3 regions of the Methylobacterium sp. P5_C11 genome follow, and region 1 is predicted to be linked to each of the others. Evidence: predicted binding sites of a transcription regulator. Region 1 holds the regulator's gene; each other region holds the start of a gene.
The links. Region 1 encodes PhoB, which activates phosphate uptake and scavenging genes when phosphate is short. Its sites were predicted from a motif close to TGTCATNNANCTGTCAT; they were not measured.
Positions count from the first base shown of each region.

Region 2: a site for PhoB is predicted at 7,783-7,799, ahead of ACXJKQ_RS05640 (calcineurin-like phosphoesterase C-terminal domain-containing protein). Genes of this name have one in related genera too.
Region 3: a site for PhoB is predicted at 3,794-3,810, ahead of ACXJKQ_RS09590 (YdcH family protein). Genes of this name have one in related genera too.

Region 1 is NZ_JBFULS010000007.1:65,616-75,536, reverse strand. It holds gene pstS (phosphate ABC transporter substrate-binding protein PstS) at 1-537, shown strand, start outside; gene pstC (phosphate ABC transporter permease subunit PstC) at 623-1,600, shown strand; gene pstA (phosphate ABC transporter permease PstA) at 1,613-2,503, shown strand; gene pstB (phosphate ABC transporter ATP-binding protein PstB) at 2,526-3,341, shown strand; gene phoU (phosphate signaling complex protein PhoU) at 3,454-4,173, shown strand; gene phoB (phosphate regulon transcriptional regulator PhoB) at 4,321-5,016, shown strand; gene ACXJKQ_RS06350 (protein-disulfide reductase DsbD family protein) at 5,199-7,376, opposite strand; gene ACXJKQ_RS06345 (aminopeptidase P family protein) at 7,496-9,334, opposite strand; gene ACXJKQ_RS06340 (hypothetical protein) at 9,399-9,725, shown strand; gene rmf (ribosome modulation factor) at 9,726-9,899, opposite strand.
Region 2 is NZ_JBFULS010000006.1:75,999-85,919, forward strand. It holds gene ACXJKQ_RS05605 (diguanylate cyclase domain-containing protein) at 1-1,209, shown strand, start outside; gene rcdA (protease adaptor protein RcdA) at 1,222-1,752, opposite strand; gene ACXJKQ_RS05615 (TonB-dependent receptor family protein) at 1,938-4,082, opposite strand; gene ACXJKQ_RS05620 (hypothetical protein) at 4,127-4,606, opposite strand; gene ACXJKQ_RS05625 (DUF1775 domain-containing protein) at 4,754-5,716, opposite strand; gene ACXJKQ_RS05630 (hypothetical protein) at 5,759-6,145, opposite strand; gene ACXJKQ_RS05635 (L,D-transpeptidase family protein) at 6,377-7,675, shown strand; gene ACXJKQ_RS05640 (calcineurin-like phosphoesterase C-terminal domain-containing protein) at 7,885-9,540, shown strand; gene ACXJKQ_RS05645 (type 1 glutamine amidotransferase domain-containing protein) at 9,583-9,921, opposite strand, start outside.
Region 3 is NZ_JBFULS010000013.1:27,290-37,210, reverse strand. It holds gene ACXJKQ_RS09615 (acyl-CoA dehydrogenase family protein) at 1-355, shown strand, start outside; gene ACXJKQ_RS09610 (tetratricopeptide repeat protein) at 511-1,383, opposite strand; gene ACXJKQ_RS09605 (5-(carboxyamino)imidazole ribonucleotide synthase) at 1,716-2,828, opposite strand; gene purE (5-(carboxyamino)imidazole ribonucleotide mutase) at 2,825-3,322, opposite strand; gene ACXJKQ_RS09595 (YdcH family protein) at 3,401-3,619, opposite strand; gene ACXJKQ_RS09590 (YdcH family protein) at 3,824-4,006, shown strand; gene ACXJKQ_RS09585 (propionyl-CoA synthetase) at 4,308-6,233, shown strand; gene ACXJKQ_RS09580 (CopG family transcriptional regulator) at 6,757-7,176, shown strand; gene ACXJKQ_RS09575 (extracellular catalytic domain type 1 short-chain-length polyhydroxyalkanoate depolymerase) at 7,388-8,530, shown strand; gene ACXJKQ_RS09570 (hypothetical protein) at 8,594-9,061, opposite strand; gene ACXJKQ_RS09565 (NADH:flavin oxidoreductase/NADH oxidase) at 9,240-9,921, shown strand, end outside.

The sequences.
Region 1 (9,921 bases):
ACCTACCTGTCCCAGGTCTCCGAGCCCTGGAAGAAGGAGTACGGCGCGGCCACGACGATCTCCTGGCCGGTCGGCCAGGGCGGCAAGGGCAACGAGGGCGTGACCGCCACCGTGAAGCAGGTGCCGAACGCCATCGGCTACGTCGAGTCGGCCTACGCCAAGCAGAACAGGCTGTCCTACGCCCTGCTCCAGAACAAGGCCGGCAAGTATCCACAGCCGGACGACAAGGCGTTCCAGGCCGCCGCCGCGAGCGCCGACTGGAAGGCAGCCCCGGGCTTCGGCATCTCGCTCACCAACCAGCCGGGCGACGAGGCGTGGCCGATCACGGCGGCGACCTTCATCCTGATCCACAAGGATGCCGCCGATCCGGCCAAGGCCGCCGATACGCTCAAGTTCTTCGATTGGGCCTACAAGAACGGCGACAAGCTCGCCTCCGACCTCGACTACGTCCCGCTGCCGGACAACGTCGTCGAGCTGATCCACCAGGAGTGGAACGACGTGAAGGGCAAGGACGGCAAGCCCGTCTACACCAAGTAAGCGTGGCCGGGAGGAGGTGAGAACCTCCTCCCTCGCTTCTGAGATCGCACCGCGCTACCACGCCACCCTTCGCAGAGAACCGCGGATGCCCGCTTTGACAGACTCGATCGCCCTGGGCCGACCTCGTGCTGCCACCGCGCGGAAGGCGCCGAGCCGGAGCCTCGACACCCTGTTCCGGACGTTCTCCTACGGAGCGGCCCTGCTCGTCCTGATCGTGCTCGCCGGCATCCTCGGATCGATCCTGTACGGCGGCTGGCCCGCCTTCCGCGAATTCGGCTTCGCCTTCCTCACCTCCAGCGCCTGGAACGTCGGGACCGAGCAGTACGGCGCCCTCGTGGCGGTGATCGGCACCGTCGCCTCCGCCTTCCTGGCTCTGCTGATCGGCGTACCGGTGTCCCTCGGGATCGCGGTCTTCCTGACCCAGCTCTGCCCGGGCTGGGCGCGCAAGCCCGTCGGCATGACGATCGAGCTGCTCGCCGCCGTGCCGAGCATCATCTACGGCATGTGGGGGCTGTTCGTGTTCGCGCCGCTCTTCGCGCGCTTCGTCCAGATCCCGACCTCGAACCTCGTGGAGGGCATGCCGGTCGTCGGCACGCTGTTTTACGCCCGGGTGCCGTCCGGCGTCGGGGTCCTGACCGCCGGGATCATCCTGGCGATCATGATCGTGCCGTTCATCGCCTCGATCGCCCGGGACATGCTCGACCAGATCCCCACCGTCCTGCGCGAGAGCGCCTACGGGATCGGCTGCACCACCTGGGAGGTGGTGCGCCACGTTCTGGTTCCGCAGGCGGCCGTCTCGATCATCGGAGCGATCATGCTCGGCCTCGGCCGGGCGCTCGGCGAGACGATGGCGGTGACCTTCGTGATCGGCAACGCCAACCGGCTCTCCGCGTCGATCTTCGATCCGAGTTCGACCATCGCGTCGCGCATCGCCAACGAGTTCAACGAGGCGGACGGCCTTCAGCTCAACGCGCTGATGGCCCTGGGCTGCATCCTGTTCGTGATCACCTTCGTCGTGCTCATCATCGCACGGCTGCTGACCCGCCGCGTCAAGGCCGCCTGAGGAATTCGCGCGATGGACGCCACCAACACGATCGCCGCGACCGCCCAGCGCCGTCCCGGCCGGGTCCGCCGGGGGCGCCGCCTCGCCGACCGGACGCTGCGCATCGCCTGCACCGCCGCGACCCTGGTGGGCGCCCTGGTCCTGGGCTCGATCCTGGTGATGCTGATCGTCCAGGGCGTGCGCGGCTTCACGCCGACCCTGTTCACCAGCCCCACCCCGGGTCCCGGCTCCGAGGGTGGCGGCATCGCCAACGCCATCCTCGGGAGCCTCGTGCTGACCGGGATCGGCATCCTGATCGCCACCCCGGTGGGCGTCATGGCGGGGACCTTCCTGGCCGAGTACGGACGCGGCTCGAAGCTCGCGGCGCTGATCCGCTTCCTCAACGACATCCTGCTCTCGGCGCCGTCGATCCTGATCGGCCTGTTCGTCTACACGCTGATGGTGCGGCCGATGGGGACCTATTCGGGCTGGGCCGGCGGCGTGGCCCTCGCCATCATCGCCGTCCCGGTGATCGTGCGCACCACCGAGGACATGCTGCGCCTTGTCCCCGGCACCCTGCGGGAGGCGGGCGCGGCCCTCGGCGCACCACCCTCGACGGTGATCGTCAGCGTGACCTGGCGGGCGGCGTCCGCCGGCATCGTCACCGGGATCATCCTGGCGCTGGCGCGCATCGCCGGCGAGACCGCGCCGCTCCTGTTCACCGCCCTCAACAACAATTCCTGGTTCTCCGCCAACCTGATGGGCGGCGTCGCGAACCTGCCGGTGATGATCTACCAGTTCGCCCTCTCGCCCTACCCGAACTGGCAGGGCCTCGCCTGGGCGGGCGCGCTCCTCATCACCGCGACGATCCTGGCGCTGTCGATCATCGCGCGCCTCGTGATCAAGCCGCAGCCCACGCGCTGAGACCCCCTTCGAGGACACGACGATGAACGCCGCCTCCGCGATCCCCACGGTCGATCTGAACCGCAATCGCGCCGAAGAGGGCGGGCCTGTACGGATCGCCGTCAAGGGCCTGAACTTCTACTACGGGAGCTTCCACGGACTGAAGGACGTCAACATCAACTTCCACGACCGGCAGGTCACGGCGCTGATCGGGCCGTCCGGCTGCGGCAAGTCCACCCTTCTGCGCTGCTTCAACCGGATCTACAGCCTCTACCCGGAGCAGCGGGCCGAGGGCGAGATTCTGCTGGACGGCGAGAACATCCTCAGCCCCTCCGTCGATTTGAACGAGTTGCGCTCGCGCATCGGCATGGTGTTCCAGAAGCCGACGCCGTTCCCGATGTCGATCTACGACAACGTCGCCTTCGGCTTGCGCCTCTACGAGAAGCTGCCGAAATCCGAGCTGGACGGCCGGATCGAGGAATCCCTGCGCAAGGCCGCCCTGTGGGACGAGGTGAAGGACAAGCTGAAGCAGCAGGGCACCGGCCTGTCGGGCGGACAGCAGCAGCGCCTGTGCATCGCCCGCACGGTGGCGCAGCGCCCGGAGGTGATCCTGTTCGACGAGCCGACCTCGGCCCTCGACCCGATCTCCACCGGCCGCATCGAGGAGTTGATCGAGCAGCTGCGCGACGAGTTCACCATCGTGATCGTCACCCACAACATGCAGCAGGCGGCGCGCATCTCGCAGTTCACCGCCTTCATGTATCTGGGCCAGCTGGTCGAGTTCGGCCCGACCAACCGGATGTTCATGAACCCGACGGAGCGGCGCACGCAGGACTACATCACCGGCCGCTTCGGCTAGCCTGCCCGAACCCTCCGGCCCCGGGCACCGCCGCTCCACCTCCGGGGTCTGCCGGCGGATCGCCGTCCGCCCCCCGGAGCGCCGCCCCCGGGACACCATCGAAGGATCCACCATGCCCGGCCATATCGTCACCTCCTACGATACCGACTTGGAGAACCTGCGTCGCTCGATCTCGGAGATGGGCGGCGTGGCCGAGAAGATGACCGCGGAGGCGACCGACGCCCTCGTGCGCCGGGACGACACCCTCGCGCAGGCGGTGATCCTGGCCGACAAGCGCCTCGACGCCCTCCAGCGGGACATCGAGGAACGCGCGGTGCTGCTCATCGCCCGGCGCCAGCCCCTGGCGATCGACCTGCGCGAGACCATCTCGGCGATCCGCGTCTCCGGCGATCTCGAGCGGATCGGCGACCTCGCCAAGAACGTCGCCAAGCGGGTGGTGGCGATCTCCGATCAGGCGCCGGCACAGAAGATCGTTCTGGGCGTGCGCCACATGAGCGACCTCGCCGAGGGTCAGCTCAAGGACGTCCTCGACGCCTATGCGAGCCGGGACATCGAGGCAGCGCACGACGTCTGGGAGCGCGACGGCGAGATCGACGCCCTGTACAATTCCCTGTTCCGCGAACTCCTGACCTACATGATGGAAGATCCGCGCAACATCTCGTTCTGCACGCATCTCCTGTTCTGCGCCAAGAACGTCGAGCGCATCGGCGATCACACCACCAACATCGCCGAGACGATCCATTACCTCGCCACGGGCGAGACCCTGGCGGGCGACAGGCCGAAGAACGATGCCTCGAACTACGTGACGGTGGACGGTGTCCAGGCTCCGTGAGCACCCGGAATCGGGCCGTACGCCGCGGCTGGGGGCGCCGTCTCCTGTGGGGTGCCGCCAGAGAGGCCGTGCGTACGGATTGAGGCGGAGCGGTGCCTCCTGCACCATCCGCGGGGCCGCTGGTAGAACGGGTCATCAAACGTGAGCATGCAAGTCCTGATCGTCGAGGACGAGGAGGCGCTGACCACGCTGCTGCGCTACAATCTCGAGGCGGAAGGCTTCCTGGTTGACACGGCTGCCCGCGGCGACGACGCCGAATTGCTGCTGGCGGAGCGGATCCCGGACCTCGTCCTGCTCGACTGGATGCTGCCGGGCCTCTCAGGGATCGAGCTGTGCCGCCGGATCCGGGCGCGCCGGGAGACCGAGCGCCTGCCGGTGATCATGCTCACCGCCCGCGGCGAGGAGGGTGACCGGATCCGGGGGCTCGGCACGGGGGCCGACGACTATATCGTCAAGCCGTTCTCGGTACCGGAACTGCTCGCCCGGATCCGTGCGCTTCTGCGCCGGGCCAAGCCCGCCCACGTTTCGGACCGTCTGGCGGCGGGCGACCTGGAGCTCGACCGCACCGGCCACCGCGTCCGCCGCGGCGGCGAGGAGTTGCATCTCGGTCCGACCGAGTTCCGGCTGCTGGAATTCCTGATGCTGGCGCCGGGCCGGGTCTTCTCCCGGGAGCAGCTGCTCGACGGGGTCTGGGGTCACGACGTCTACATCGACGAGCGGACCGTAGACGTGCATGTCGGGCGCCTGCGCAAGGCCCTGAACGGGCCGCGCCAAGCGGACCCGATCCGGACGGTGCGCGGCTCCGGCTACGCCTTCGACGAGACCTTCTCCCTCGAAGCCTGAGGCGGCCCCACGGGCTGTCCGGATAGGACATCGCTCCGGCCGTTCCGTCATCACGAGCGCAGCGAAGTGACCCAGGGCATCGGGACGCCTGTGAGCGTGGCGCTGCTGGGTTGCTTCGCTCCGCTCGCAAAGACGGCGGGACGGGCGCGCGGATCTTCGAGCGGGCTAGGCCCCTCAAAGCCTCAGCGGGCCAGCGCCGCGCTCCGGCCCGACGCGGCCGGCACCGCCTCCAGCGCCGCGAGGACCGTGCCCTCGGTCAGGATCTGCGGCAGCACCTGGGGCTCCCCGGTGCCGCTGTAGAGCAGGTAGAGCGGCACGCCGCTGCGCCCGTGCTTCTCCAGGAGGCGGGTGATCTCGGGGTTCTGATTGGTCCAGTCGCCCTTCATGTAGGTCACACCGCGCTCGGCCATCGCGGAGCGTACGGCCTTGGTGTTGAGCGAGGTCGCCTCGTTCACCGCGCAGGTGATGCACCAGGCGGCGGTCATGTCCACGAAGACCGGGCGGTGCGCATCGATCAGGGCGGCGAGGCGTGCCTGGGTGAACGGCTCGACCCCGTCGGCGGCCTGCGCCGACGGCGCGATGCGGTCCCGCGGCAGGGTCACCGCGAGGGCGGCCCCGGCGAGCAGCGCGAGGGCCGCGGCGGACTGCGCGATCCGGCCGGCCGTGGGCGCGCCGGCACGTCCGTGCTCCCAGGCCCAGGCCGCGAAGCCGATCAGCACGAGGCCGATCAGTGCCGCCAGCAGACCCTGGGGATCGACCTGCTGTGCCAGCACCCAGATCAGCCACGCCACCGTTGCGTAGACCGGGAAGGCCAGGATCTCCTTGAGGGTCTCCATCCAGGCCCCCGGCCGCGGCAGCGCCCGCAGGGCCGGCGGCCAGAGCGTCAGCACCAGGAACGGCAGGGCGAGGCCGAGGCCGAGGCTCGCGAACACGGCGAGCGCCACCCCTGCGCTCTGGGTCAGCGCGAAGCCCACCGCGGAACCCATGAACGGTGCCGTGCAGGGCGTCGCCACGAGGGTCGCGAGGACGCCGGCGAAGAACGAGCCGCTCAGGCCGGCCCTTCGGGCGAGGCCGTCACCGATCCCGGCGAGGCCGCCGCCGACATGGACGACGCCCGACAGGCTCAGGCCCATCGCGAACAGCAGGTAGGCGAGGCCCGCGACCACGGCGGGCGATTGCAGCTGGAAACCCCAGCCGATGGCCGCGCCGCCGCCCTTCAGGGCGATCAGCAAGGCGGCGAGGGCCAGGAAACTGCCCACCACGCCCGCCGTGTAGGCGAAGCCGTGCAGGCGCAGCCGCGACCGGCTCTCGCCGGCATGCCGGACGAGGCTCAGCACCTTGATCGACAGCACCGGGAACACGCAGGGCATCAGGTTGAGGATCAGGCCGCCGAGGAAGGCGAAGGCGGCAGCCGTCGCAATCGTCAGGGCGTCGAGATCGGGACCGATCGCCGTTGTGGCCGCCGCCGGTGTGGTCGCCGCCGAGGCCGCCGGGGCCGCGGCGGCCTGGAGCACCGGCTCGTCGCCATACGCGAAGGCCAGGCGTCGCGTTCCGGAATCACCCAGCTCGTCGAGGGTCAGGACGCCGGGGAGCGTGCCGGGCGCCGGATCGGCCGGAGTGCTGCGGGCGAGGGTGAGGTGCAGGCCGGATTCGTCGACGGACATCACCTGCGCGGCGGCGTTGTCGATCGCCGTCTCGGCATAGGGAAAGTACGCGGCGTTCCGGATGGAATCCGGCCTGAGGCCGGTCGCGGCGAAATCGAGCCGGAGGGTGTCACCCTGGCTCGACACGCGGAGCGGCCAGAGTGCCGGCTTGGGCAGGGCGGCCCGGGCACGGTCGAACAGCGCCGCATTGGCCGGGTCCGGGTCGGCCTTGCCCACCGGCAGGGTGAGGGCCAGATCGGCCGAACCGGGGACACATTCGGTCTCGCAGACGAGGTAGGTGAGCTTCGCCCGGATCTGCACCGGATCCGCCGGGTCGAGGCTCGGCGGCGGCGTGACCGGAACGAGGAGCGTCACCTCGCCCTCGTAGCCGTAGTTCATCAGCGTCGCGATCGGGATGCGCTCCGGGGCGGGCCACCGGATCGCCCCGGGGTTGAAGCCCGCTGGCAGCGTCCAGGTGACCTCCGGCGGCAGGCCGGAATCACCCGGGTTCCGCCAGTAGACGTGCCAGCCGGGCTTGATCTGCATCCGCACCGCCAGCGTGAAAGGCTGCGCGCCGGCGACCGCGGCGGGCTCGGCCACGAGGCTCGACCGGACGAGGTCGGGGGGCGTGCGGAATCCCTGCGGGAGACCTTGGGCGGCAGCGGCCGAGAGGCCCGCGGTGCAGGCCAGGATCAGGATGGCGAGGCGGCGGATCATGCTGTCCCTTCGCGCGCAGGGCGGTCGCGGTTTCACGCGGGGCGTGTCCGGCCCAGGGCGGGCATTTTCACGATGCCGGGTCTTACCACGACCTGCGACCGGGGTCCTGCGCCGGTGCGTCACCCTTCCAGCGGCGCCGTAGCGCGCTCCAGCCAGTCGCGCGTATCTGCGTCCAACCCGTGTGCCAGGGTGTCGCGCACCCGGGCGTGGTAGGCGTCGATCCAGGCGCGCTCCTCGGGGTCGAGCAGGTCCGTCCAGATCAGCCGCCGGTCGTACGGGGCGAGCGTCAGCGTCTCGAAGCCGAGCATCGGACGCTCGCCGCCGGCGATGGTGCGGGGCTCGACCAGCACGAGGTTCTCGATCCGGATACCGTAGGCGCCGCGGGCGTAGTAGCCGGGCTCGTTGGACAGGATCATGCCGGGTTCCAGCGCCACCGTGCCGGTCTTGGCGATCCGCTGCGGCCCCTCGTGCACCGACAGGAAGGCGCCGACGCCGTGTCCGGTGCCGTGATCGAAGTCGAGGCCCGCCCGCCAGAGCGGTGCCCGGGCGAAGGCGTCGATCTGGGCACCGGTCGTGCCCACCGGAAACACGGCCCGGGCGATGGCGACGTGGCCCTGCAGGACCCGGGTGTAGCGGTCGCGCATCTCCGCGCTCGGAGCGCCCACCGCGACCGTGCGGGTGATGTCGGTGGTGCCGTCCGGATATTGCGCCCCGGAATCGATCAGGAACAGCTCGCCGGCCCGGACCGTGCGGTCGGTGGCGCGACTCACCCGGTAATGGACGATCGCGCCGTTCGGCCCGGATCCCGAGATCGTCGGGAACGAGACCTCCCGCAGGTCGCCCCCCGCGGCGCGGAAATCCTCCAGCGCCTCGACGGCGACGATTTCGGTGAGGCCGCCGGCGGCGGCCGCGCCGTCGAGCCACGCCAGGAAGCGCACGACGCTCGCCCCGTCGCGGATATGGGCGGCGCGGGCACCAGCGATCTCGGCGGCATTCTTGACCGCCTTCATCCCGGTGATCGGATCCTTGCCGATGTCGGCGGTTCCGCCGGCGGCCTCGATCTTCTCTTTCAGGGCCACGGCGCCGGTCGCCGCATCGAGGCGGACCCGCACGCCAGCCAGGGATCCCAGCCCATCGTCCAGATCCGCCCGGGACAGGATCTCGGCGAGGGGGGCGAGCGCCGCACGCAGGGCCGGGTCGACGTTCGGCGAGCCGAGGAACAGCCGAGCCCTGCCTTCGCGGGGGAGGATCGCGTAGCCGAGGGCCAGGGGGGTGTGGCCGACATCGGAGCCGCGCAGGTTGAACGCCCAGGCGAGATTGTGCGGGTCCGAGATCACCAAGGCGTCGCAGCCTCCCTCGGCGAGGGACGCGCGGATCCGGACGAGCTTGTCTGCGGCGGTCTCGCCGGAGAGCGCATCCGGATGAATTACCACCGGTCCGGCGGGCGGCCTCGGCCGGCCGGCCCAGACCGCGTCGACGAGGTTCGGCACCGCCCGGACCGCGCCGCCCGCACGGGTCGCCGCACGCTCCAGCCGAGCCAAGCCGTCCGGCGTGTGCAGCCAGGGATCGAAGCCGAGCACCTGATCCCGCTTGAGGTTGGCGCCGATCCAGGACTCCGCCGTCGAGTCCGACAGGGGCACGACCGCGACCACGCCGGTATCGACCTGCTCGGGTGCCTGGAGGGTATAGCGGCCGTCGACGACCAGCGCCGCGGTCTCCATCAGGATCACGGCCGTGCCGGCCGAACCGGTGAAGCCGGTAAGCCAGGCCAGGCGCTCGGCATCGGCCGGAACGTATTCGGACTGGTGCTCGTCGGCCCGCGGCACGACGAAGCCGTCGAGCCCGTTCTCGCGCAACGCCGTCCGCAGGGCCTCGATTCGCTCAGGCCCCTTCCGATGGCTCGGATCGTCGAAGCTCTGGAAGCGGGCGTGGGGCCGTGGCGGGCTGGTCTCGGTCATGCCGCGAGCCTAGCGCCCGCCGCTCCCGCGTCGCAACACCCCGCCTTCGCGAGGGACCGCATCGTTGCGGTGGTTAAAGATCGTCAACAATCTTATCACGCCGTGGGTTTTGGCCTATTCCTCAGACATGCCACGCCGCGTTTACTACCGGATCAGCGACAGACCCGACGGCCGCTTCGACGCCGTCGTGACGATCGAACCTGCGACCGTGGTCCGCCGGGACGGTTTCGATTCGCTCGCGGAACTCGAGGAGTGGATCGACGGTCTGCGGATTTTGATGGCCGCCCTCGGCGCGCCGGTGGCGCAGGCCGAAGGGGGTGAACTGCCGACGGAGACGACCGGGGAACCGCCCGGGCCGCATCGGCCCGGGCGATTGCGGACCGCGCGCTGATCAGCCGCCCGTCGCCGGAGTGTCCGGCGCGCCGTCATAGCCTTCTAGCCAGGCCCTGCGGGCGGCCGAACCCGCCGGATAGGGACAGGCGTCCTTCGGCCGGCCCTGCGCCCGGGCGCGGGCGCCCTCGGCGATGGGGTCCGAGGGTGGGTTATGGGGCGACGTGCGGCTCATGCGCGGATAACGCGCAGGCGCA
Region 2 (9,921 bases), on a different contig from region 1:
CCTGGCCTCCCGTTCGTCACGTTCTATCCCGCGGTGATCCTCACCGCTTATTTCTGCGGTCCCCGTCCGGCTGTCGTCTGCGCGCTCCTGTCGGGTCTGGTCGCGTGGTACGCCGTGCTGCCGTCGAATCTTCCGGCCACGGGCGCATCGTCGGCCGCCGTCGCCCTGATCCTGTATGGCGGCGTCGTGGGCATCAACCTGATCCTCATTTTCAGGTTGCAGCGTTCCTCGGACGCCAACGTGGCGTTAGCTCACTCCGAGCGGCGGCTCATCGTCGAGCTTCAGCGTGAGACCGGGCTGCGCGTTGCCAACGAGCAGCTCGCCGAGAAGACGCTGCTCCTCGATCTTGCTCTGCAGGCCGCCGATGCCGGGACATGGCGATACTGCGTCCGGACCGGACGCGCCCAGCTGTCGGAGCGGATGGCGCGTCACCACGGCTTCGGCGACGAGCCCATCGAGATCGATGTCGAGCGCGACTGGCGACCGCGCGTTCATCCCGACGATGCCGAGCGCACCTTGGCCGCCCTTCGGGCGGCGGTTGCCGGCAAAACCAAGTTCGTCACGGATTTCCGCGTCCTCCTGCCGGAGGGAGGCGTGCGCTGGATCACCGGCCTCGGGCAGGTGGAGACCGACGCGGCCGGCGCGCCGACCGAGGTGGTCGGTCTCAGCCTGGACATCACCGCCCGCAAGGAGGCCGAGGCGAAGATCGCCCACATGGCGTCCCACGATCCCCTAACCGGGCTCGCCAATCGGATCCTGTTCCACGCTTGTCTCGACGCGGAGCTTGCCCGTGTCCGCCGGCATAGCGCGGCCTTCGCGCTGCTTTGCCTGGACCTCGACCGGTTCAAGGCCGTGAACGACACCCATGGCCACCTCGTGGGCGACGCGCTGCTCCGGATCGTCGCCGGCCGCCTCCGGTCCGTCATCCGCACGGAGGACACGCTGGCGCGGATCGGCGGCGACGAGTTCGTGATCATCCAGACCGAGGCCGACCAGCCTGAGAGCGCGGCCGCCCTCGCCAAACGTCTGATCGGCGCCGTGCAGCAGCCGATCGAGCATGAGGGGCATGCCCTCTCGGTGGGCCTCAGCGTCGGGATCGCCCTGGCGCCCGCCTGCGGCGACGATCCGCTGAGCCTCTACAACAGCGCCGACCGCGCCCTGTACCGTGCGAAGGCGGAAGGCCGGAACACCTTCCGTTTCGCGGGCTGAAGCCGGAGGCGATCAGCCCTCGGCCATCCGAAACGCCATGCGCAGCAGGCCCTGCTGCTGCGCCACCGGACTCTCGACCGGCACCGGCGTCGGCCGATCCTCGGCGATCAGCGAATCGAGGTGAAGGATGCGGGTGTGGAGGCGGCGCGCCCGCATGATGAGATGCTGGAGGCGCATCGGCAGCAGATTGAAATCCTGCGGCTTCGGCGGCTCGGTGGTGCCGAGCTTGACCCGGTGCTTCTCCTGGAGGGCTTCGGCCGGGGTCATCTCCCCTTCGGCGACCGCGCGCTGCACGAGGAGCCACGAGGCGATCTGCATCAGCACGGTGGTGAGGCGCATGCTCTCGGCCGCGTAGCTGAGCGTCGCGTCGCGGGATACGAGGCGCGATTCGTCGCGGCCTTCGCCGTCGAGATAGGCGGCCGTCTCTTCGACCAGCGTCATCCCATCGCGGAACAGCGCCTTGAAGGCTTCCGAGTTGACGTAGGACCTGCCGAAATCGACCCAGTCCTGATCGTCCCGGAACGTGACATCGAAGCCGTTCATCTGCCTCTCCTGCGCCGCCCGACGGCCCGGTTCGTTCCGATCCGGGACGTTCCGTCCTTGGCTTTCGGGCGACACCGCAATCCTAGCGCCGATTGGCCCGAACTTCAGGGTTCATCCTTTCTTAACCTTAACCCGCCGCTCGGGGTATCGAGAAGGCCGAAGGCGCCGAGCGGCGGAGTTCGCCCTCAGAACGAGGCGCGGATACCTCCGAATATGCTGCGCCCGCTCCCCGGATAGAACGCTGCGAGCGCGCCCGCCCCGCCAGCCGTCGCGGCGGCGTTGGCCACGACGGCGATGTCCGACACGTAGCGTGCGTCCGTGAGATTGCGGGCATCCACGAACACCGAGACGCCGTTGGCGAAATCGATGCCGGCCTCGACACCCAGCAAGGCGTATCCCGGGACCCGGAGCGTATTGGCGTGATCGGCGAAGGCGCCCTGCGGAACCCAGTCGAGCGCCGGCGCGAGGTGGAATCCGTTCGGGTGGCGGTAGCTCAGGACGGTCCGCAGCACGTCGGTCGGGATCCCGGCGATGCGGTTGTTGCCGAAGACCGGGTCGCCGACGAACCGGAAATCGTTGTGGGTCCAGATCTGGGTGAGGCTGAGGCCATCGCCGGGGCCGGCGAGATCGCGGGCAAGGTCGACGGTGACGGCCGCCTCGACGCCCTGGTGGACGGAGCGCGGGGTGTTGAACGTGGCCGCCGGGATGTTGAGGCCCGGATTGGTCGCGAAGTTGATCAGCTCGTCCCGCAGGTCCGACCGGTAGAGCGTCACGTCGAAGGCGAGGCGGTCGATGCGCCCGCGGGCACCGGCTTCGTAGGTCCAGGCGCGCTGCGCCCGCAGGGGTACGAAGGTGGTGCCCAGAAGATTCTGCTGAACGAGGTCCGAGAAATCCGGCACGTCCCGGGATCGGACGATGTCGCCGAAGATCTGGATGTCGGGCCGCGGCTGCCATAGCAGGCCGACCTTCGGGTTGAGCCCCTCGTAGGTCACGTCGGCGAAGCGGGGACGGGGGTTGCCGGGGAGCCCGCCCTTGTCGCTGAACGTGCGGTTCGACGAGAACGCCTTCGCGCCGGTCATCAGCGCCACGTCCGGCAGGAACCAGAACCGGTTCTCGCCATAGGCCTCGACGCTCGAGGCGCTCTGGAGGGAGTTGAGCGTCTGCGCGCCCCGCTGTCCGCGGACATTGACGAATTGCAGAGCCGAGTTCTGGCCCGCGAAGGCGCGCAGCCCGAGCACGACGTCGTCGCGGAACCCACCGAGATCGAAGGTGCCAGCCCAGTGCGGGCTGATCCCGTAGGTCCAGCCGTCCTGGTCGATCGCCTGGAAGATCGGGTGGTAGAGGCTCTTGTGGATCGCCCAGGTGTCGACGTCGAGCTTGCCGACATCGAGGAGGAACGACGTGCGGTTGGCGATCCGCTCGGTCTCGACCTTGCGGGACTGGTTGCCCGTGATGGCCGTGGGGTTGGCCAGCGTCGGGGTGATGAGGCTCTGTCCCAGCGTCAGGGTGCCGGGCAGCTTCTGGTCGGTGAGGTAGGTGCCGAGATAGAAGCGGGTCTCGATGTCGGGGGCGATCCGGTAGCCGATATTGGCGTTGAAGTTCTTCGTCGCCTGGGCCTCGTGGGCGCGGAACCCGTCGGAATTGGTCAGCGTCGCGTTGACCATGACGTCGAGCGGCCCGTCGATGCGGGACATCTGCGCCTGCTCGCGGATCGTGCCGAAGCTGCCGCCGTCGACCCGCAGGATGTTCGGTGCGAGCGCCGTGTAGGCCGTGGGCGTGACGGCGTTGACGGCCCCGCCGAGCGTCGTCGCCCCGAAGGTGAGGGCGTTGCCGCCCTTGTAGACCTCCACCGAACGCAGGGCGAGCGGGTCGACCTGATAGAAGTCGCCGCTCCCGTCCGCGAGGTTGAGCGGGATCCCGTCCTGCAGCAGTTCGATGCCACGCAGGTGGAAGGCGCGGGCGATGCCCGAGCCGCGGACCGAGAGGCGCAGTTCCTGGCCGTAGCGTTCCTGCACGTACACGCCGGGCACGTCCTTGAGCACGTCCCGGATGGTGTTGGCGTAGCGGTCCTGGAGCGTCGCGGCGTCCACGAACGCCACGGCGCCGACGGTTTGTGAAAGGTCCGCCCGCTGACGGTCGACGCTCGGCACGGAGAGCGAGCCGCGGGCTTCGCCCGGTCGCGCGTCCCCGGGTGTCGCGTCGCCGACGACGCTCAGTTCGGAGAGCGTGACGGCCGCAGCGGGCGATGTCTGGGTCTGGGCGGCGGCCGGCGCCGTGCAGGCGAAGAGGGAGAGCGCGGCGCGGCGGCCGGCCCGGAGCAGGGGGGGCATGAATTGGGGTCCGTGTCTGGAGATCGGATGGGGACTGCGATCGATCAGACGACGGGTGGGGCGCGGGCTCCGAGACCGTGGCGCGGCGGCGCCCGCGGGCGGGCGATGCGTCGCGGCCGCTGCCGCGTGATGAGGGTCGGGCGGGCGACCGGCCCGGTTGTGGCGGGTGCCCGCGGGGGCAGGGCGGCGGGGCCGGCGACGTGGCACGCCACGCAGCAGGCCAGGGTGCCCGGGACCGGCAGGTGTTTGCCGGCCGCCGCCGCACCTTCCGGGTCGGGTGTGGTGACGCAGCGGACGTGGTCCGGCCCGACGGCGGCCGCGGCCATGCCGCCCAGGATGCCCTGGAGGGCGAGGGCGTACAGGGCGAGGACGGCGACGATCCGTGCGAGGGTCCGCGTCCGCAGCGCGACGGACGCCGTTCCAAGGCCGGACGACAGGGCGGGATCGCACGCGCGACGGATCCTAGAGTCTCCCGAATTCCGCGGCTGGTTCTCGCGCCCCGGCCGGGTCGATCGGCTCGGCAAGACGCTGCGCCCTATCGCCTGGGTCAGGCGCGATGCCCGAGCGGCGGCGGGCCGGGCATCCGCGCAGCCGCGAGAGCCCGGCGCCCCGGCGGCCCGGCTTCGTGCGATCGTCCCGTCCATGTCCGCCGGCCCGCGCCCGGGGGACCGCTAGTGCTGGTGCGGGCCGCCCGGGGCAGCGGCACCGATCGGCGCCACCGCGAAGGTTACTGGCACGGAGCCGGCCCGCTGGAAGGTCAGCGTCCCCGAGACGGTCTCGCCGGCCTTTGGCGCGGCGGTGAGGTCTTCGAACATCAGGTGGTAGCCGCCGGGCTTCAGCTCCACGGTCTCGCCGGGCTTGATCGTCAGGCCGTTCGAGACCGGCGCCATCTTCATGACGCCGCCCTCCATCGACATGGCGTGGATGTCGCTGCTCTTGGCAAAGGGCACCGTTGCGCCCGTGAGCGTGTCGGGCACGCTCCCGGTATTCGTGATGCGCACGTATCCGCCCGCGACCTTGGCGCCGTTCGGCGTGGCGCGGAGCCAGGGCGTCTCGATGGTCAGATCGCCGGCCTTCACGGACGCCGTGCCTGCGGGAGCCGCCATCGCCCCGCCCATCTGCGCGGCCTGGACGATGCGGAAGGCGGGGGCCGCCGCCTTCAGGTCATGGGCGTCCTGGCCGGGCTTCGGCACGTCGGTCCAGGAGTGGCTGCCTTCCGAGCAATCCTGCTGCACCGGAACATAGACCGTCGCGCCCGGCTCGAACGTGTCGGCGACCTGCGCAAGGAACGTGAACTCGTCGACCTGGTCGTCCGGCAGGGAGCCGCCGCTCCAGGTGATCGCGGTCACCCCCTCCGAGGCGGTGCCGTGGTGGGTCGTGTAGGTCCTGGCATAGGCGCCCCGCGTCGTCGCCAGCGTCCAGCCCGGCTTCGGCATCGGCTTGGCGCCGATCAGCCCTTCCGGAATGGTGACGCTCACCCGCGTGGTCGGCTTGCCGCCGCAACCATGCATGATCTGGACGACGCCGCGATACGCCGCGCCGGGGCTCGCCTGCTTGCGTTCCAGGACTGCGTGAGCCTGCGCCGCGGAGGCGAGCAGGCCGAGGCCGATGGCGGCCGAGACAAGGGTCTTCATGGGAATGCATCCGTCCTGAGTGATCCGAGGAAACGTGATCGCTCAGGCGGCGGGTGGGCCTCGCGGTGCCGCAAGGCCGTCGGGTGGCGCGCGGGCTCGGCGCCGGTCGGGCATGGTCCAATTTGGTTGGAACGCCGCCTCGGGATCCCACGCGAGGACGGCGGGAGCCGGCCGCGCCGGGAGCGCCGCCCCGGTGGCCTGCGCCGCCGTGCAGCAGTCGCCGTGGCCATGGGGCAGGGTCTTGCCGGGCTCGGCATCGCTCGCGGCATGCTGGGCGCACAGCCCGTCGGCCGCGGCCGGAACCGGCATCAGGCCGCCGAGGAAAGCCTGTAGCACGAAGGCGTAGAGGGCCAGCACGGCGATCGCCGCACGCAGGGATGCCGCGGCGGATCCGTCATGGCGCTGCCAAGTGGACGAGCCCGATCCCATGGTGCTCCCGCGCGTCGGCCGGCTCGGACCGCTATGGCTTCCCTGCCACACCCGAATGGTCCTGGCTGTTGCCGGGGTGCCGCACCCGAGCGCGGCGTGCGCTGCCGCACCGCGATGCCACAATCCGGCCCCTTCGATAGGGAGTCTTAACGCCAGACCGACACCGTGGCGACCGAGACGACCGCTCCCGCCACACTCTTCTAACGAACTCCGGACCAGAGCCAGCGACCGATGCGCATGAAGGCACCCAACCGGTTCACCACCCTCGTGAGTGTCGCGGCACTCAGCGCGCTGGGCCTCGGCGCCGCCGAAGCCCGCGACCAGGGCGGTTACGCCCAGGCCGAATGGGCGCAGGACTACGCGTCGCCCGCCGGCATGCAGGTGCAGCGCGAGACGGTGCCGATCCTCTCGCCCCAGACCGTGGCGGCCACCGAGCAGATGGCCGAGCGCTACAAGGACATCGTCTCCCGCGGCGGCTGGAAGCAGGTTTCCGGCGCCGACCATCTGCGGATCGGCTCCCGCGGACCGGCCGTGGCCGCCATCCGCCAGCGCCTGATCGTCACCGGCGACCTCGACCCGGCCGCCGGCGGCTCCGGCGTGTACGATTCCTACGTCGCGGCCGGCGTGAAGCGCTTCCAGGCCCGCCACGGTCTCAGCCAGACCGGCACCATGAGCCTCGCGACCCAGCAGGCCATGAACGTGCCCGCCGAGGTGCGCCTGCGCCAGCTCGAGACGAACGTCGTGCGCCTGCGCTCCTACTCGGGTGACCTCGGACGGCGCTTCGTGATCACCAACATCCCGGCGGCCCTGGTCGAGACCGTCGAGAACGGTCAGGTCGTCACGCTCCACGCCGCCGGCGTGGGCAAGATCGACCGCCAGTCGCCGATCATGAACACCAAGGCGACGCAGATCAATTTCAACCCGACCTGGACGGTCCCGGCTTCCATCGTGAAGAAGGACCTGATCCCGAAGATGCAGAAGGATCCGAACTACCTCACGGACAACAAGATCCGGATCCTGTCGAACGGCTCCGAGGTCTCGCCGAAGTCGGTGAACTGGTTCTCGGACGAGGGCACCCGCTACACCTACCGGCAGGATTCGGGCGCAGACTTCAACTCGATGGGCATCGTCCGCATCAACATCCCGAATCCATACGGCGTGTTCATGCACGATACGAACACCAAGGGCGTGTTCGGTGACGATTTCCGCTTCATCTCCTCGGGCTGCGTGCGCGTGCAGAACGTGCGCGAGTACATCACGTGGCTTCTGAAGGACACGCCCGGCTGGGGCCGTCAGCAGGTCGAGGAGGCGATCGAGAGCGGCAAGCGCATCGACGCCAACATCGCCCAGCCTGTCCCGGTCTACTGGACCTACATCACCGCCTGGTCGACCCCGGACGGCGTCGTCCAGTTCCGCGACGACATCTACAAGCGCGACGGCGTGAACGTCCCCTCGACCATCGGCGCGCCGACTCCGGTGGCGAGCGCCGAGCCGATGCCGCAATCCTTCGAGCCCGGCGACGAGGAGTGACCGGTCCGCGGCCGCGCCGGGTCTCCTAGCCGGTCGGCACCATCGAGGACCCTTATCGAGGCCCGCATCTCCGGCGAGATGCGGGCCTCGCGCGTTTGCGGCCCTGCTGTCATCCGACGGTCAACTCCGTCTGCTTGGCCGCTCCAGGTTCGCCCCGGTCGCCGACGCGGCATGGGGCGATGTGTGTCGAAGCCGTGCAGGAGCCGATCATGGCGCGCGATTCCCAGTCCGGAGGCCTCACCCGCCGGGACACCATGGCGGGCGCGGCCGCCCTCGGCCTCGTCGCCGGCCGTGCGTCCGCCCAGGAGGCTGCGGAGGCCACCGGTATCGTGTTCGGGATCGATGCGGCCGGCGTGGATCGGACGCCGCTGCCGGGCGTGCTGGTGTCCAACGGCCGCGAGGTCGTGCGCACGGACGATCGGGGCCGCTACCGCCTGCCGATGCCCGGCGACGGGACCGTCTTCGTGATCAAGCCGCCGGGCTACGCCCTGCCGCGCGACGCCGACAACGTGCCGCGCCATTCCTACATCCACCAGCCGGGCGGCACGCCCGCGGAACTGGATCTGCGCTATCGTGGGATCGCGCCCACCGGCCCGCTTCCGACCTCGATCGACTTCACCCTGACCCGCGTCGTCGAGCCGGCCGACTTCGACGTGCTGCTGTTCACCGACCCCCAACCCGAGAGCCGGCTCGAACTCGACCACGTCCGGGATACGGCGGTCGCCCGCGCCATGGCGATCCCGGCGGCGTTCGGGCTGACGACCGGCGACGTGTTGTTCGACGATCTGTCGCTCTACGGCCGCTCCAACCGGATCATCGGACGTATCAGCCTGCCCTGGTACAGCCTGCCGGGCAATCACGACCTCAACATGCAGGCGCCCGACGCCCATTACAGCCGCGAGACCTGGAAGCGGGTTTTCGGTGCGCCGACCTTCGCGTTCCGGCATGGGCGGGCGTGGTTCGTGATGCTCGACAACGTCGAGTGGCTTGGGCCGCCGGTGCCGGTCGGCGCCAACACCTATCGGGGCCGGGTCGGCGAGCGCAGCCTGGCCTTCCTGCAGAACCTCGTGGCCGAGATTCCCAGGGACGACCTGATCGTCCTCGCCATGCACATCCCGCTGCACACCGACACCGCGCCGGACGATCCCCGCAACACGACCACCGACCGCGCCGCGCTCCTCGATCTGCTCGCCGGCCGCAAGGTGCTGAGCCTCGCCGGCCACACCCACACCACCGAGCATCACTACCCGGCGGACGGACACCATCATCACGTCCTGACCGCGGTCTCGGGCTCGTGGTGGAGTGGTCCGGATACCCGCACGGGGATCCCCTCGGCCGACAGCCGCGACGGCACGCCGAACGGCTTCCATGTCCTGTCGATCCGCGGCACCGACTACACGACGCGCTACGTCGCCGCGCAGGGTCAGCCGGACGAGACGATGCGGATCCTGTTCGAGAGCGAGTTGCGGGCCGGCGCGCCGGAGGTGGTCCGGTGGACCCGGCCCCTGCAAGGCCTGCGGCCGCCGGTGCCGCAGGAGGCGCTGGCCGACACGACGCTCGTGGTCAACGTGTTCGACGGCGGACCGCGCACCAGTCTCGCCTTTCGGATCGGCGAGGCGGCGCCTCGACCCATGATGCGCACCCGGCGGCCGGACCCCTTCGTCAACGAACTGTTCGAACGCTATCCGGAGACGAAGAAGAGCTGGGTCAAGGCCACGCCCTCGACCCATATCTGGACAGCCCGTCTTCCGGACGACCTCGCGCCCGGCGCCCACCGCGTGACCGTCGAGGGCGCGGACGAGTACGGACGCTCGATCCGAGGATACACCGTGCTGGAAATCACCGGCGAGCGCGGCCGCGGCTGAGCGGATGTGACCGCACCGCGGCCGCGCCGCGCCGTGCCGGGCTCAGGCCGCCAGCTGCCGGGCGCCGTGGCCGCCTTCCTGGATCTCCTCGATCACCTTCGCGCAGAAGGCATCCAGGTCGCCGGGATTGCGGCTCGTGACGATGCCGTCGTCGGTCACGACCGCCTTGTCGTGCCAGCGGCCGCCCGCATTGATCACGTCAGTGCGGATCGAACCGAACGACGTCAGGTCGCGGCCCTTGGCCGCGCCTGTCTCGATCAGCAGCCAGGGGGCATGGCAGATCGCGGCCACGACCTTGCCGGAGGTGAGAAAGCTCCTGATCACCGCGAGCGCCTTCGGCTCGAGGCGCAGCTTGTCCGGATTGATCTGGCCGCCCGGTAG
Region 3 (9,921 bases), on a different contig from region 1:
CAAGCAGTTCGGCGTCAGCGTCGGCTCGTTCCAGGCGCTGCAGCACCGGGCGGTGGACATGCTGATCCAGCTGGAGCAGGCCCGCTCGATGGCGCTCTACGCCGCCATGATGGTCGCTGCGCCGGATGCGCCGGCCCGGGCCGCGGCCCTCTCGGCCGTGAAGGTGCAGATCAACAAGGCCTGCCGCTACGTCGGCCAGGAGGCGGTGCAGCTCCACGGCGGCATCGGCATGACGCTCGAATACATCGGCGCCCACCACTTCAAGCGGCTCGCCATGATCGAGTACCAGCTCGGCGACACCGCCCATCACCTGCGCCGGATCACGCAGGACGCGAACGGGCTTCTGGCGGCCTGAAGGGCGGGCACGCCCGTTCGCGGCCTCGTCCTGGGGCGCCGGAGCGACGCGGAAGCCACCGACGAGGCTTCCGGACAGCGTCGTGATTGGAGCCCGCCTTCGAGACTCGCCGATGCGGGTCTCTCAGGGTGCGGGCGCCGAACGGGGAGCCGGGATCAGTTGAACAGCGAGCCCACACCGCCCTGGACGCGGCCGAGACCGGCGCGGGCGACGGAATTGTTGGGATCGATCACGGCGGCGCGCTGGTAGTTCTCCAGCGCCTCCTTGCGCTGCCCCGACTTCTCGTAGGCGAGGCCGCGGTAGGCCCAGGAGGTCGCGTCCTTGTTGTTGACGTTGAGGGCCGCGTTGTAGTCCTCGATCGCCTTCGGGTACTGGTTCGTGGCGATCAGGCTCTGGCCGCGGGCCGCGTAGGGCGCGGACTTGAAGGGGTCGCGGTCGATGGCGGCGTCGAAATCGGCGATCGCCTGGGTCTCCTGACCCTGCTTCTGCTTCACGAGGCCGCGAGCATGGTAGGCCTCGGCCGATTCCGGCATCAGCCGGATCGCGACGTTGAGGTCGTTCAGCGCCTGGTCGAGGTTGCCCTGGGCGCGCTCGACATTGGCGCGGCCGATATAAGCGGGGCCGTAATTCGGATCGATGCCGATCGCCTTGGTGAAGTCCTGCAGCGCGGGGCCGTCGCGGCCGACCTGACGGCTGGCGAGCGCCCGGTTGTTGTAGGCCGAGGCCGAGTTCGGATCGATCTGGATCGCCTTGGTGAAGTCGGCGATGGCGTCGTTGAACTGGCCGGCGCGGGCATAGGCGGCCCCGCGGGTGTTGTAGGCGGCCGCATCGTTCGGGTTGCGCTGAACCACCTCGGTCAGCGAGGCGATGTTCACGTTGGTGGCGCCCGTGGTGTCCGTCTCCAGCACGGCGTATTGCCGCGCGCCGGCGGCGCTCCCCACGGTCTCACACCCCGCCAGGGCCGCGGCCGAAAGCGCGGCCGCGCCGATCAGTGCCGACTTCCGCGCCAGCCCGTTGCGTACGATCATCGCCCCACTCTCCCCGAGGCGCAGCCCGCCTGCCGCGTGCCCGCCCCGCCCCTCTCAGTCCAAGAGCCCGCGCGCCGCGCCGGGCACACCCGAATCCGGGGTACCGTCGCGCATCACGGTGAAGGCCGGCTTAAGAAGCGCCGCCTCGTGATCCGGCCGCCGCCGGTCCCGACGGGACTCAGGCGATGCGGGCGGACTCGATCGACAGGCTTCGGAACCGACCACGACGTGGTGGAAGCGGCGGGATGTGGCGAAGGTATGGCTCGACGGGCCCCGGCGCCGAGTCCGGGCTCGCGGCCGCCACGCGGCGGCGCGAGTGTGCCCTCGAAGCCTCAGGAACCGGTCGGGCAGGTGCCGAGGCGCGTCACGTGACCCATCTTGCGGCCGGGACGGGCCTCGCCCTTGCCGTAGAGGTGCAGATGGGCGCCGGGCTCGGCCAGCAGGGCGTGCCAGTCGTCGGCCTGGGCACCGATCAGGTTGCGCATCTCCACCGGCAGGCCGCCGACGCGGGCGGCATCGCCCAGGGGCCAGCCGCAGACGGCGCGGACGTGCTGGGCGAATTGCGAGGTCAGCGCCCCCTCTCTGGTCCAGTGGCCGGAATTGTGCACCCGGGGTGCGATCTCGTTGACGACGAGCCGCTCCGCCCCGTCCTCCCGCACCAGGAACATCTCCACGGCGAGGACGCCGACATAGTCCAGGGCGTCGGCGATGCGCCGGGCGATGTCGAGGGCCGCGCGGCCGGTCTCAGGGGCGAGGCCGGGGGCCGGCACCCGGGTCAGCGCCAGGATGTGGTCGCGGTGCTCGTTCTCGCACAGGTCGAAGGCCGCGAAGCTGCCGTCGCGGGCGCGGGCGCCCACCACCGAGACCTCGCGCTCGAACGGCACGAAGCCCTCCAGGATCAGCGGCGCGCCGCCGAACTCGGCGAACAGCGCGTTGCGGTCACCCTCGGCCCGCTCGCGCAGGATGCGCTGACCCTTGCCGTCATAGCCGAAGCGCCGGGTCTTGAGCACCGCCGGCAGGCCGATCACCTCGATCGCCCGGTCGAGGTCGTCGGGCGCGTCCACCGCCCGGAACGGCGCGGTCGGGATGCCGAGGCCGTTGACGAATTCCTTCTCGGTGAGGCGATCCTGCGTGGTGGACAGCGCCCGCGCGTTGGGGTGCAGGGGGGCGTGCCGCGCCAGGATGTCGGCGGTGGCGTGCGGGATGTTCTCGAACTCGTAGGTCACGACGTCGACGCTGCGGGCGAAGGCCGCGAGCGCCTCGGGATCGTCGTAGGCCGCGCAGGTGGTCCGTGCGGCCACGTCGAAGGCGGGGCTGTCCGCGTCGGGGGCGTAGACGTGCACCTTGAGGCCGTAATCGGCCGCAGCGAGCGCGATCATGCGCCCGAGTTGCCCGCCGCCGACGATGCCGAGGGTGGAGCCGGGGCCGAGGATCCTGTCCGTCACGCGTTCTCTTCCGTCACCGGCCGTTCGGCCACCGAGGCGGTCTGGGCCGCGCGCCACGCCTCCAGGCGCTCCGCCAGTCCCGCGTCTGACAGCGCCAGGACCGAGACGGCGAGCAGGGCGGCGTTGATGGCCCCGGCCCGGCCGATCGCCAGGGTCCCCACCGGGATTCCGGCCGGCATCTGGACGATGGAGAGCAGGCTGTCCTGGCCGGACAGGGCCTTCGACTCCACCGGCACGCCGAAGACCGGCAGACGGGTCATCGCAGCCGCCATGCCGGGCAGGTGCGCGGCACCGCCCGCACCCGCGATCACGACCTTGAGACCGGCCGCGACCGCGCCCTTGGCGAAGGCCACGAGCCGGTCGGGGGTGCGGTGGGCCGACACGATCCGCGCATCGTAGGGCACGCCGAGGGCGTCGAGCGTCTCGGCGGCATGCCGCATGGTCGCCCAGTCGGACTGGCTTCCCATGATGATCGCGACCGGAGGCGACACCATCGTTGATCCCGGCAAAAGAGGGCGCTTACAGGCGGCGCGGGTCCGCGGCAAGGCGGACACCGGAAGCGTCCACCGGCATCAGGCGATGATGTCCGGCGTGACCATGTCCTCGACGTGGCGGATCCGATCCCGCAGGGTCAGCTTGCGCTTCTTCAGCCGCTGGATCTGGAGCTGGTCCCCGGCGACGCTGCGCTCCAGCGCCTCGATGGCGCTGTCGAGGTCCCGGTGCTCCTCCCGCAGGCGGGCCAGCTCGCCGAGGAGGTCCGACTGCGCGCTCTCACTCGACTCTTCCGCCATCGTCACCTGCGGATCCGAAGACCGTTCATCGCCCGGGACGTTCATGGCCCGCGCATTCATCGTCCAAGAGCATGCGGCACGGCCCCGCCCCGGACAAGCCGGCGCGGTAAGCATTCGTCAGACTTAGCAGCAGAAAACGCTTCGACAGGTCCGGCATCCTGTGCCAATCTCGACGTGTCGAAACGATGACAGGAGATTCGGCTCATGTCGCTGCAGACGCATCTGAACCAGCTCGCCCGGAAGCACGAAGCCCTCGAGCGTGAGATTCACGAAGCGATCCACAGGCCTTCGGCGAACGACCTCCATATCGCCGAGCTGAAGCGACGGAAACTCCTCCTCAAGGACGAGATCAACAGGCTCCAGGCCGGCAACGACACGCTGCACTGAGCCGCGGATCCGTCAGCCACGTTAGCAGACCCACTCTGACAGCCGCCGCAACGGGAGCCCCCGATGCGGCGGTTTTTCCATGGTCCGCACCTTATCCAGCCCGTCTCATTCCAAGTCCCGCGACTTTCCATGCTCCACGCGTCGCCGGTTCGTAGCCGGGCCGCGTGGGGCTCCGCCGCCGGACCGGACGGCGCAGGCGCGGGCGTCGCGGGCTGGACCCCGGCCAGCCCTCGCCCCGGCGCGAGAATGGGCTAATCTGCTCCGACCGCCGGAGAGCGGCCCGTGAGGAAACGCCGAGCCGATGACGACCGCCAGCCTTCCAGGCCGCTATCCCGAGACCTACGAATCGGCCCTTCGCGATCCGGAGGCGTTCTGGCTCGCTGCCGCCCGAGCCCTGGACTGGACGCGGGCGCCCGCCCAGGCCTTCGCGCCGGAATCCGGCCCCTACGGCCGCTGGTTCCCGGACGGGTCCCTCAACGCCTGCCACAACGCCGTCGACCGCCACGCCGCGGGGGCACGGGCGGAGCAGGTGGCGATCCACTACGATTCGCCCGTCACCGGGACCAAGCGCAGCATCACCTACCGGGCGCTGCGCGACGAGGTGGCGGTGCTGGCCAGCGTGCTCGCCGGGCTCGGCGTCGGCAAGGGCGACCGGGTGATCCTCTACATGCCGATGGTGCCCGAGGCGCTGTTCGGCATGCTGGCCTGCGCCCGGCTCGGCGCGGTCCATTCGGTCGTGTTCGGCGGCTTCGCGGCCAACGAGCTCGCGGTGCGGATCGAGGACGCGGCGCCGAAGGTGGTGCTCGCCGCCTCCTGCGGCATCGAGCCGAACCGGGTGGTCGCCTACAAGCCGCTGCTCGATGCGGCCATCGCCGCCTCCCGCCACAAGCCCGAGGCCTGCCTGATCCTGCAGCGCCCGCAGGCCGCCGCGACCCTCCTGCCGGAGCGGGACCACGACTGGGCGGAGAGTGTCGCGGCCGCCAGGGCGGCGGGCGCCGAGGCGGCGTGCGTGCCGGTCGCCGCCACCGACCCGCTCTACATCCTCTACACCTCGGGCACGACGGGGAAGCCGAAGGGCGTGGTCCGCGACACCGGCGGCTACCTCGTCGCCCTCGCGTGGTCGATGCCGAACCTCTACGGCGTCCAGCCCGGCGAGACCTATTTCTGCGCCTCCGACATCGGCTGGGTGGTCGGCCACTCCTACATCGTCTACGCGCCGCTGCTCCACGGCTGCACGACGGTGCTGTACGAGGGCAAGCCGGTGGGCACACCCGATGCCGGCGCCTTCTGGCGGGTCGTCGCCGAGTACGGGGTGGCGTGCCTGTTCACCGCGCCGACGGCCCTGCGGGCGATCAAGAAGGAGGATTCCGCCGGCGCCCGGATCGCCGACTACGACCTCTCCGCCTTCCGCAGCCTGTTCCTGGCCGGCGAACGCGCCGACCCCGACTCGGTCGCCTGGGCCGAGCGCGTGCTGGACAGGCCGGTGATCGACCATTGGTGGCAGACCGAGACCGGCTGGCCCATCGCCGGAAATCCGATGGGTCTCGGCCTCCTGCCGGTGAAGCACGGCAGCACCTGCGTGCCGATGCCGGGCTACCGGGTCGAGGTGCTGGACGAGGGCGGCAAGCCCGTCCCGGCCGGCACGATGGGCACCATCGCGATCCGGCTGCCCCTGCCGCCCGGCTGCCTGCCGACCCTCTGGGGGTCGGACGACCGCATGCGGTCGAGCTATCTCGCCACCTTCCCGGGTTACTACGACACCTCGGATGCCGGGGTGATCGATCAGGACGGCTACATCACGGTGCTCGGGCGGACCGACGACATCATCAACGTGGCGGGCCACAGGCTGTCCACCGGCGGCATGGAGGCGGTGCTGGCGGGCCACCCGGATGTCGCCGAATGCGCGGTCATCGGCATCCGCGACGCGCTCAAGGGCGAGGTGCCCTGCGGCTTCGTGGTGCTCAAGGCCGGCGTCGACCGGCCCACCGAGGCGATCGAGCGGGAACTCGTCGCCAAGGTGCGCGACGAGATCGGCCCGGTGGCGGCCTTCAAGCTCGCCCTCACCGTGCCGCGGCTGCCCAAGACCCGCTCGGGCAAGATCCTGCGGGCCACGATGAAGCGCATCGCCGACCACGAGCCCTGGACGATGCCGGCGACGATCGACGATTCTACGGCCCTGGACGAGATCGGCGAGAGCCTGAAGGGCCGGGGGATCGGCGCCGGCTGATCGTCGGATCCGCGTCCGGGCCGCGGCGTCATCGCCGGGACCGGGCGCAGCGATCCGAACGAAGGCGGCCGGTCTTCGGAAGGAGGCCCTCCGCACCGCTCGGCGCGCGCAAGCTGTCGAATCCGGCTCCGGCACGATGGCCGGGTCCGTCGGCCACCCGATCGCCTCCAGCCGGCGCATCCAGGCCGATCCCGGGCACCGCGCGCCCTCGCGGCGCGCCGGCATCCGTGGGACGGACATGCGCCCGCAGGCCCGTGCCTGCGGGCGAAGCGGCGTCATCCCGTGACGCCGCGCTTTCCGACGTCGCACGGCCCCGGGTCGGGTCGCTGCGCCGGCGATGACGGCAGTGGCGGCGATCCGGCGACGCCCCGATCCGCCTGCCCTGGCGACGCCCTTCGAAACACGTCCGTCCAGGCCGGATCGCAGGGCCGTGATACCCGTCGGCGCGCCCTGCATCTTGCGCCGACCTTGCGCGTCTCCATCTATAGACCATCCAACCGGATGGCCAAGAGCAGGTATCACGATGACCGACGCCAGTCGCGACCTCCGTCCGAAGGTGCCGGACAGCGAGAAGATCACGGTCAATCTCGGCTTCGTCGATCTCGGGCGCGTCGATCTGATGGTCCGCGACGGTTTTTACGCCAACAGGGCCGACTTCATCCGCACGGCCGTGCGCAACCAGCTCGACCGCCAGGAGGAGGCGCTCCGGCAATCGGTGGCGCGGCGCCAGCTCCGGCTGGGGGTCCTGCACGTCTCCCGCGCGGAGCTGGAGGCGGCCCGGGATGCCGGCTCGCCCCTGCACATCCAGGTCCTGGGCCTCGCCACGATCGCCATCGACGTCACGCCCGAACTGGCCCGGGCCGCCATCGCCTCCGTGGAGGTACTGGGTGCCCTCCAGGCGAGCCCCGCCGTCAAGGCGGCCCTCGCCGACCGCACCGTCTGACCGTTCGCGCCGCTTGCGCGAACACGCCGTCCGAACGACGCCGCACAAGGATCACCCCATGTTCCGCTTCCCCAAGTTCGACCCGTCGAAGCTCGACCCTGCGGCGTTCGGCATGCCGAACTTCGATCCCCGTACCTTCGCCCCTCCTGCCTTCGACGCCGCGGCGGCAGCGACCGCGGCGGGGGCCGGGGCCGGCGACCGTGCCGCCCGGATGCAGGACGCGATGGCGCGGTTCCGCCGAGCCCAGGAAGCCGCCTTCGCGCAATGGACCGAGGCCCGGCGCAGCATGGCCGACCGGCCGGACGCCGTGAGTCCCGACGGGCCGACCCTCGACATGGAGGCACCGACGGTCGCCGGGGGAGCCTGGACGGCGCCGGACCAGGGCGGCGGCGCGGAGCCGGCGGCAGGCCCGGACCTGTCGGCGCTGATGCAGGCGCTGCGCGCGCGCATGCCGAATCCCGTCCCGGCGGGTCGGGGCAGCGCCGTGGAGATCCCGCACGGGGCGCGGTTCGAGGATCGTGTCTTCGCGGAGGCTGCCGGGAGCCGGCGCTACAAGGTCTACGTCCCGAGCGGCTATCGGGGTCAGGCCCTGCCCGTCATCGTGATGCTGCACGGCTGCACCCAGAACCCCGACGACTTCGCCGCCGGCACGCGGATGAACGCCCTGGCCGAGGCGCAGACCTTCCTGGTCGTCTACCCGGAACAGCCCCCGTCGGCCAATCCGCAGCGCTGCTGGAACTGGTATGCGGCCGGGGATCAAGTCCGCGAGGGCGGCGAGCCGGCGCTGATCGCCGGCATCGCCCGGTCGGTGGTCGCGGAGTTCTCTGCCGATCCCAGCCGGGTCTACGCGGCCGGGCTCTCGGCCGGCGGCGCCGCGGCGGCGATCCTGGCCGCGACCCATCCGGACCTGTTCGCCGCCGTCGGGATCCATTCCGGGCTGGCCTGCGGGGCGGCCCGGGACATGCCCGGCGCCTTCGCGGCGATGAAGGGCCAGGGCCTCGCGCCGGGGCGTAACCGGACGGCCGTCCCGACCATCGTGTTCCACGGCGACGGTGACCGCACCGTCCATCCCGTCAACGGCGATCGGGTGGCCGCGCAGGCCGCCGCCCAGGCGCGGCTCGTCGAGACGGTCAGCCGGGGCACGAGCCAGGACGGCATGGCCTATACCCGGACCATCCGCAGCGACGCGTCCGGACGGGCTCTGCTGGAGCAGTGGGTCCTGCACGGAGCCGGGCATGCATGGTCGGGGGGGAGCCCGGCAGGATCCTACACCGAGCCGCGCGGCCCGGATGCCAGCCGCGAGATGGTCCGGTTCTTCCTGGCGCAGGCCCTCGATCCGGACAGCCGCGCCTGAGCACTGCAACCGACGGCGCGGCCGGGTCGCCGCGCCGTCACCCGGACGATCCGGGGCAGGGTGTCAATCCGCGTCGGGACCGTCGGAATCGTCGTCCAGGTCGGCCGGCGCCGACCGGTCCAGGGTCGGGGCGTAGGTCCCCTGGGGCTGGTCCGTCGAGACCGATGCCGGCACGCTCTGGGCGCTCGGGTCGGTGGGGATCAGGGTCGCGGTGGCTGCCACGAGACCGGCCATCGACCGGACGTTCCGGGGCTGGCTCGGGTCGCGGGAGATCAGTGTGGCTTCCCGCTGCAGGCGGAGATTGCAGGCCTGCGACGGCAGACCGCCCTCCGGCGTGCAGGCATCGTGGCGGGCGCAGGCCGCGTCGAGGGCATCGATCGGCGGCAGGGGCGCATTGTTACCCGGGCCGCAATAATTGCCGTGCACGAGCATCTTGGGTCCGCCAAGGGCGGCCGGCTGGGCGTAGGACGGCCCCGCGACGGCGGCGCAGCCGGCCGTGAGGAGGAGCGAGGCGGCAAGTTTCGTGAGCATGTTTCAGAACCCCGGGCGATCTCGCCCCCTCAGGCGGCTCGCGTCGTGGCGAGAGCGCGAAGAACGGCCGGTCGCCTAAGCAGGTTCCCGCACGGCCCGCCGCAGGGCTGCTCTGACGCACCGCACTGGCCGCCGCGCCCATCCTGCGCCAGAGTGGCGGCTCCATCCGGAGTTGCCGATGACCGCTCGCCTGTTCGAACCCCTGACGCTCGACGCCCTGACCCTCGAGAACCGTATCCTCATCGCGCCGATGTGCCAGTATTCGGCCCGGGACGGTGAGGCCACCGACTGGCACATGATGCATCTCGGCCAGCTCGCCATGTCGGGTGCCGGCCTGCTGACCCTCGAGGCCACCGCGGTGTCGCCCGAGGCGCGGATCACCGCCTGGGACCTCGGACTCTACAACGACGGCTGCGAGCGGGCGCTGGGCCGGGTGCTCGATGCCGTGCGCGAATACGCGCCGATCCCGATCTGCATCCAGATCGCCCATGCCGGCCGCAAGGCGTCGAGCGACGCCCCCTGGGCCGGCGGCCAGCAGATCCCGCCGGAGCACGCCTACGGCTGGCGCACGGAGGCGCCCTCGGCGGTCGCGCACGGGGAGGGCGAGGTCCCGCCCCACGCCCTCGACGCCGCCGACCTGAAGCGCGTCCGCGACCAGTTCGTGGCCACGGCCAAGCGCGCGGTGCGGCTCGGCATCGAGGCGGTGGAACTGCACGGCGCCCACGGCTACCTGCTGCACCAGTTCCTGTCGCCGATCGCCAACAAGCGCACCGACCAGTACGGCGGCAGCCTGGAAAACAGGATGCGCTTCCCGCTGGAGATCTACGACGCGGTGCGCGACGTCGTCCCGGCCGGCAGCC